Regions from separate parts of the Spartinivicinus ruber genome, predicted to be linked through region 2. Evidence: predicted binding sites of a transcription regulator. Region 2 holds the regulator's gene; the other holds the start of a gene.
What was found. The regulator FliA, encoded in region 2, starts transcription of late flagellar genes. The targets are predictions, from matches to a motif close to CTAAAGTTNNNNNNNNNNCNGCCGATA.

Region 1 (4,220 bases), 1.2 Mb from region 2:
TAACGGCAGTAACACCGATATTGACCGTAATGCCCTCAATGAAGAAGTTCAGCAACTAATTACTGAAATCCAGAATGTGGCAGAAAAAACCAACTTTAATGGTAAAAAACTACTTGATGGCTCTTTTACTGATACTCGTTTTCAAACTGGTGCGAACCTTGGAGACACGATTGATGTAACTGTTTCAAAGGTGACTACAGAAAGTTTGGGGAGTGCACTAGAAGCAGGATTTTCTTCTAATCGCATTGCCGCCAATGCATTAGCGGCAGGTGACTTGGTGATTAATGGTATTGCAGTTGGAGCTTCTTCAGGGGTAGATGATAAGTTTTCAACGGTGGATCAGGAGCAAAGTGCTATTGCTAAGGCTGCAGCAGTAAATAAAGTATCTGATCAATCAGGAATTATTGCTACTGTTGACGGTACAACTGTGCTTGGCACAGCATTTACGTCAGCTGCTGGTGATAAAAATGGCAATGTGTTAATCAATGGTGTGACGATCGAAGTTGCTGTGGATCAAAACCTAACTGAACAGGCTAATTTGCAAAGTGTGGTGAACTCTATTAACGAAAAGTCTGGTCAAACAGGGGTTGTTGCATCTTTTGATGGTAACGCAACTACTGGAATAACTCTGGATGCCGAAGATGGCCGAAACATAGTATTAGTTGATGGCTCTGTTACAACTAACGCGGTTGGGTTAGCTACAGGAGGAGCTGCTCCAGGCACTACGTATATTGGAACTTATTCTCTCATCTCCCGCGATGGCTCCGATTTTACCTTGGATACAACGACTGGCAATATTGATAATGCGGGTTTTGAGGTTGGTACTTTTAGTGGTGTTAATGGTGGCGCGGTAGGCGATGTGGTTGATGCAAATGCCTTCGTGACAGGTGATCTAGTGATCAACGGAATTGCAGTTGGTCCTACTCAGGCGTCATTTGATACAGCATCCAGTGTTCAAAATAATGCTAGTGCGATTGCCAAGGCTGCGGCTATCAACTTAGTCAGTGATCAAACTGGGGTAACTGCAACAGCTAATGCAACATTTGTAGTGAGTGCAGCCATTACAGCTGGTACTGCTGAGAGTGGTGCGGCGACAATCAATGGTACGAGCATTAGTATCTCCTACTCAGACACTGACTCTATAAGTGATATTCAAAATATCATTGTCACAGCGGTTAATAATGCCTCTGGACAAACTGGCGTAAGGGCAGAAGCCTTTGGAGCAACTCAGTTTAGGCTAATTGCTGATGATGGCCGTAACATTGATGTAACTTCATTGACAGGGATTACGGCAGGTAACTCTGGCTTTGCAGTTGCAACCACTCAAAGTTCAATTTCGCTAATCTCAGCAGGTAAATTTGAGCTTTCGACGAATACAGGTAACATTGTTAGTGCTGGCTTACAGATCGGTACCTTTGGTGGAGGAGAAGATGGCCAATTGGTCAAGGATATAGATGTGTCAACTGTCGTAGGAGCCAATGAAGCCATAATCTCTGTGGAAAATGCTCTAGCTCAAATTTCGGCCCAGCAAGCAGAACTCGGTGCGGTACAAAACCGGTTCTTATCTACCATCAATAACTTATCGATCAGTAGTGAGAACCTATCAGCAGCTAACTCACGGATTAGAGATGCGGACTTCGCAGCTGAAACGGCTGAACTATCAAGGGCACAGGTACTACAACAAGCTGGTATCTCAGTATTGGCACAAGCCAATGCGAGACCTCAGCAGGTGTTGTCACTCCTTCAGTAATAATAAATACGGTAATAAAAACACCGGGCTTGTTAACCAAGCCCGGTTTTAGCCATAAAGAAAAGGGCGTTTAATTTAAAGAGAGGAGGCAAGTTAGAGCGAGAGCGCTGTAAGTCATTGAGAAGCAAATATAAATTTTAGTGATTTAAGGTAATTAATATTAATGATGTTTTTGATCACGAAAACATCTAAAACTTTTTCTCTTTATTGCCGCTAACCAAAACAGGAAGGTTAGCCGCGACACTTCAGTTTCAAGCTGAGACATCGCGTAGGCCCTCTGACCTGGATTTGTTAGAGGTTAATAAGGAGAACACAGCATGCCTCAGATCATCAACACCAATATTGCTTCCCTCATTGCTCAGCGAAATTTAAATAACTCTCAAGCGGCTCAAGGTCAGGCGTTACAGCGGCTGTCATCTGGTTTGAGAATTAACGGAGCAGCTGATGATGCTGCCGGTTTAGCCATATCGACTCGATTTGATACACAAATTAGAGGTACATCAGTGGCAATACGTAACGCAAATGATGCCATTTCACTAGCTCAGACCGCCGAGGGAGCCTTAGCATCGATAAGTTCGAATTTACAGCGGATTCGTGAGTTGGCAGTCCAGTCAGCTAATGCCACTAATACTGATATTGATAGAGAGGCATTAAACGATGAGGTTAATCAGTTAGTTGCTGAAATACAGTCTGTAGCAGAAAAAACGGCTTTTAATGGCCAGAAATTAATTGATGGCTCTTTTACTGCTGCGAGATTTCAAACTGGGGCAAATGTAGGGGAAGCAATTAGCGTCAATATTAATGGGGCAACTACCGATAAAATGGGAAGTGCTGCAACAGATGGGGTTTCCTCCCAACGTACCGCTACAAGCTCTGCTTTAAATGGTGGGGACTTGATAATTAATGGTATTGCTGTTGGCTCAAGCCTGGGAAGTGATGATGCCCTATCTACTGCAAGTAAGGAAATGAGTGCCATTGCTAAAGCAGCAGCTATAAATAAAGTTGCTGATCAAACAGGTGTTACGGCGACAGTAAATGCTAATGAAGTCGGTTACACCGGTGTTGCAGCAACGAATGGAACAGTAGCAGCAGGTGATCAACTGACTATCAATGGTGTTAGCATTTCAGTTTCTTCTGACACTAACCTTGATGCCGATACTAACCGTGAAGCAGTGGTAAATGCCATTAACCAAAAGTCAGCACAAACCGGTGTAAGAGCTGTAAATACAGGTAGTGTGGATACAGGTATAACTTTAGTCGCAGATGATGGCCGAAATATTGTTTTTGCTGATAGTGCTAATGGTATTGCTGCCGCTGTAGGTATAAGTGCTGCAGGTACTTATACAGGAACCTTTAATTTAATTTCTGATGATGGCAGTGATATTACTCTCAGTACAACGAATAGTGATGGATTAGTGAATGCTGGACTACAAGCAGGCACATTCAGCGGTGGCAACAGTGTCATCGTCAGTCGTGATAATACGACAGCAGCCCTTACTACAGGTGATCTAGTTATAAATGGTATAGCAGTAGGCCCATCATTATCGACAGATGATACGGCATCAACAGCCAGTGCCAGTGGTAGTGCTATTGCCAAAGTTGCTGCCATTAACCGGTTATCTGATGAAACTGGGGTTACTGCTAAAGTGCTCGAAAATTCGGTATTTGGTGGGACAATAACAGGTGATGCAGCACAAACTGGTAGTATTGTGGTTAATGGTAGTACCATTGATTTGAGTAAATCAGCGGCTGATAGTGTATCTGAAGTGCAACAATTGGTAGTAGATGCGATTAATTTAAGGTCAGGTGAAACTGGCGTAAGTGCTGAGGTTTTTGAGGATTCCTTTAAACTTGTTGCAGCAGATGGCAGAAACATCGTGCTGGCTGCAGGTGCTAACCAAGCTGATTTTGGTTTTGCTGCTGGTATTGTTACTACTAACGTTGGTGGTTTTGAATTATCTTCAGCAGGAAAAATTACTCTAACTACCAACAATGCATCTAACGGCATTAATAAAGCAGGGTTGTCGACTGGTATTTATGCTAGTTCAGAGGATGGGCAGTTAATAAAAAATGTGGATATTTCAACAGTCGCTGGTGCAAATAAGGCTATCACTGCTGTTGATAATGCGTTGCAGCAGGTAGCAAAGCAGCAAGGTACACTTGGGGCTATTCAAAACAGATTCCAGTCAGCAATTAGCAATTTAACCATTAACAGTGAAAATTTATCTGTGGCAAATTCTCGGGTTAAGGATGCGGATTTTGCAGCAGAAACAGCTGAGCTTTCACGGGCTCAGGTATTACAACAAGCTGGTATTTCAATACTGGCTCAGGCTAATGCCAGGCCGCAGCAAGTTTTATCTCTGTTACAGTAGTGACATATCACTAAAGTAATAGATTTAACTTAGGTGCGGGCCGACACTGGTTATCCAGTGTCGGTATTGGTGTTTGTGAGGTGATGAGGTGAGATATG
Region 2 (4,220 bases):
CTGGTTGGGCTGGGGCTCCTGGAGTACTCACCGGGCCACTACCATGCAATTGATCTAGTAATGCTTCAAACTCATCTTCCGTGATTTCATCACCCCCAGCCACTGAAGCTGCTGGCTTTGCAGACTCTTTGGCAGTGGCTGTAGGCTCTTCTGCCACCGCATTCAACAGTTTTTCAAACTCCGCATCCGTAATATCTTCCCCCTCCCCCCCAGCTGCCGGTGATTCCGAAGGTGCAGCGGTTGGCGCAGGGGCTGCTGGTTGAGGTGGAGGAGGCTCTGGTGCAGGGGCCTCTGCAGCAGGTGCAGCACCTTCAGGTTGAGCTAAATCAGCCAGCGCTTTTAATAACTGAGGGTCAGCAGGTGTAGGCTCAACCCGGTCACGTACCTGGCTGAACATTTCGTTGATGGTATCAAGTGCCTGTAAAACAACATCCATTAATTCCGTAGAAACTGACCGTTGACCATTACGTAAAATATCGAAAACATTTTCTGCAACATGACAGCAATCAACAAGATTATTCAACTGAAGAAAACCAGCCCCTCCTTTAACAGTATGAAACCCACGGAAAATGGCATTTAGTAAGTCCATATCATCAGGTCGATTTTCCAGATCGACCAGCTGTTCTGACAGCAGTTCTAAGATTTCTCCAGCTTCAACCAAAAAGTCCTGTAGGATGTCTTCATCAGCCTCAAAACTCATGAGACAGCTCCCCTAAAACCCCAAACTAGAAAGCAAGTCATCAACATCATCTTGGCCTGATACAACATCGACCCGTTCCTCTGCTTTTATTTGTGGGCCTTCGGCAGCAATAGAATCTTCTTTGATTGCGGATATTTCATGCTCAGTACCCGTCAGTTTATCTACCTGACCAGCCATTCTAACTAAATCAACCAAACTGTCTTCTACTTGTTGAACAAGCTCAACGACTTTTTTAATAACTTGTCCAGTTAAATCCTGATAGTTTTGTGCAACTAAAATTTCGGTTAAATTACTATGGACTTCATTAACTTGTTTTTCACTGCGATCTAAAAATTCATCCATTTGTTTATAGAGTTTTCTAAATTCATCAGGATTCATTTGCCGCTTGCGAATTTTAGTCCATTCATCCCTTAAACTGTGAGCATCTGATTTTAATTCATCAACAATCGGCATACAGTTATCAACCAAATCCATGGTGGTATTTGCCGCTGTCTCGGTCATTTTTGTTACGTATTCTAAACGGTCAGAAGCATCAACCATGTCAGACATCGCTTCTTTATCATCACCTGCTAATCCTGCCTCCACATGAAAATTTCGGATGGATTCATGTAGTGCTCTCGTCAGCCGACCTACTTCCTGATACAGGCTTTTATCTCTAACTTCATTAATTTCATGGATGATTTCGATGGCATCTTTTAAATTGCCTTTTTCCAAATGCTCCACCATTTTTTGAGCCTGTTCTTTCAGGCTCACTTCAAACTCAGTGGGCGCATGGTCTTTTAATTTATCGAGCAGCGACATATATACCTCTTAACCACCTGCTTCAACACGCTCAAAAATCTTTTCGATTTTCTCCTTTAACACTGCAGCAGTAAAAGGTTTTACTACATAGCCATTCACACCTGCCTGAGCTGCTTCAATAATTTGATCCCGCTTGGCCTCGGCAGTTACCATTAAAACAGGCAGTGAATTTAATTTTGGGTCTGCTCTAACTGCTTTAAGTAAATCAATGCCAGTCATACCTGGCATATTCCAGTCAGTCACCAGAAAATCAAAACCACCACTTTGCAACATCGGTAGAGCGGTTTGCCCATCATCTGCTTCTGACGTATTTGTAAAACCCAAGTCACGAAGCAGATTTTTTATGATCCGCCTCATCGTAGAAAAATCATCTACGATTAGAATTTTCATATTTTTGTCCAAAGCGACCTCCATCAAGCCACATTGATGTTTGTGCTGAACATCTAACTTACTAGTCTAGTAGGTCATTAAGAGGGTGCCAGTCTATTCAACTGCCCAGTCATTCAGGCGAGCTCGAAGTCGAGCGGCTGCTTGACTGTGAAGCTGACTGACGCGAGACTCACTCACCCCCAATACCATGCCAATTTCCTTGAGGTTAAGCTCTTCGTCATAATAAAGAGAAAGCAATAATTGCTCTCGTTCCGGTAGCGTGGCAATGGCATTAGCCAGTGCTTTTTTAAACTGCTCAGTTTGATGCTTGGTTGGCGGCGACGATTGTTGTTGATCCGCTACCCAAGTATGTCTTCCATCTTGGCTACTCAGTAACTCTTCAAAACTAAATAGCCGACTTGAAGCTGTATCACTTAACAGCTGATGGTATTCAGTTAAGCCTAATCCTAATTCTTCTGCAATTTCAGAATCTTTTGCGTCTCGTCCCAACCTTGCTTCTAAAGCACTGATCGCTTCAGTAATCCGTCGACTATTACGATGAACAGAACGTGGTACCCAATCTCCTTTGCGAATTTCATCCAACATCGCACCACGAACTCGAATTCCAGCATAGGTTTCAAAGGTCGCACCTTTGCTCCCATCGTATTTTTTGGCAGCTTCTAACAGGCCGATCATGCCCGCTTGTAATAAATCATCCAACTGCACCTGCGAAGGTAATCGTGCTGCCAAATGATGGGCAATTCGCTTCACTAAACCAGTATACTGCTCAATTAATTGCTGGTTAAATTGTTGTCCTGACTTTGAATACAAACCTGCTTCATTCGACGCCATATAATTGCCTACTATCGACCAGCCTCACCAGCCACCAGGTTTTCAATAAAAAATTCTAAATGCCCACGAGGAGATGACGGAAGGGGAAAGGCGTCCACTTTTTGTGCCAGTGCTCTAATTGCCACGGCCGCTTTAGAGCGAGGATAAGCATCGATAACCGCGCGTTGGCGCAAGACCGCTTTCCGTACAGCCTCATCCCACGGTATAGCACCCAAATATTGCAGCGCCACTTCTAAAAATCGGTCGGTTACATTGACCAGTTTATTAAATATATTATGGCCCTCCTGCTGGGATCTCACCATATTGGCCACGATTCGAAACCGCAATAAGCCATAATCACGGTGCAATAGCTTAATCATGGCATAAGCATCAGTTATGGAAGTGGGTTCATCGGTAACGACAATAATGAGTTCTTGCGCAGCCCGCACAAAGCTAATAACCGTGTCAGAAATACCCGCAGCGGTATCAATAATTAGCATGTCCAACTGATGGCTAAGCTCACTGAACGCAGAAATCATCCCTGCATGTTCTTGCGAACTCAATTCAGTCATTTTTTGGGTACCAGAAGAAGCAGGAATAATACGTACGCCACCAGGGCCAGGGAGAATAATATCTTTTAAATCACAGCGGCCTTCCAATACATCAGCCATATTTCGAGTAGGCGATAATCCCAGTAAAATGTCCACATTTGCCAGCCCTAAATCGGCATCCAATAACATCACCCGACGCCCTAGTTCAGCCAACGCAATACTTAAATTTACCGCTACATTTGTTTTACCTACGCCCCCTTTTGCTCCTGTCACCGCTACGACTTGTACTGGATGTCTGATCATATGAAGATTAATCCTGGTTTATCTCCTTAATGAATGGCTTTGAGATTAGTTCAACAACAGCCGATTCACCTTGGCTGTACTCTACAACTGTCGAATACAGTTAAATAAGGAATAGCTTAACAAAGGTTAACGGTGAACTACCCCTCTCAGCTCCGTAATTATTATTGTCATATCCTTTACTTTAGAGGACCCCACTAAATACAAATGGACACTAACCCACATTTGCTTGCACAGGGCTTGTTGCTGCCATTGGGTTAGCCTGCATATAAGCAGACATTAATTCACTGTCTGCTAATTCAGCATGTTGGCTGAGTGCCACCGCGCGACTGATCACTTGGTGAGCCCGAGCTTGATGAATATCATCCGGAATTCGTTGTCCATCAGTGATATAAGAAACCGCAAGATGTTTATCCATTAGTAGCTCAACCGTCTCACCCAGGCTGGAAGCTTCATCCAACTTCGTTAATACACCACCTACCAACCGAGTCTGGCTATAAGTGTTATAAGCCACTTGTAGCACTTGTTGCTGACTAGTTGTCGATAACACAAGCAACCCTCTCACCATTGGGCGTACCTGATTTAATATAGATAATTGTAGCTGCAATTTAGGGTCTTGGTGGTTTAGCCCAGCCGTATCAATGAGGACCAAGGATTTTTTCTGGAAA

Region 1: a site for FliA is predicted at 1,940-1,966, ahead of G4Y78_RS16485 (flagellin N-terminal helical domain-containing protein). Genes of this name have one in related genera too.

What each region holds. Positions count from the first base shown of each region.
Region 1 covers NZ_CP048878.1:3,599,934-3,604,153, reverse strand. The annotation lists partial or broken gene G4Y78_RS31730 (flagellin N-terminal helical domain-containing protein) at 1-118, shown strand, start outside; gene G4Y78_RS31550 (flagellin) at 191-1,750, shown strand; gene G4Y78_RS16485 (flagellin N-terminal helical domain-containing protein) at 2,068-4,122, shown strand; gene G4Y78_RS16480 (flagellar protein FlaG) at 4,218-4,220, shown strand, end outside.
Region 2 covers NZ_CP048878.1:2,444,593-2,448,812, reverse strand. The annotation lists gene G4Y78_RS11495 (chemotaxis protein CheA) at 1-700, opposite strand, end outside; gene G4Y78_RS11490 (protein phosphatase CheZ) at 713-1,501, opposite strand; gene cheY (chemotaxis response regulator CheY) at 1,511-1,891, opposite strand; gene G4Y78_RS11480 (RNA polymerase sigma factor FliA) at 1,985-2,722, opposite strand; gene G4Y78_RS11475 (MinD/ParA family protein) at 2,734-3,555, opposite strand; gene flhF (flagellar biosynthesis protein FlhF) at 3,767-4,220, opposite strand, start outside.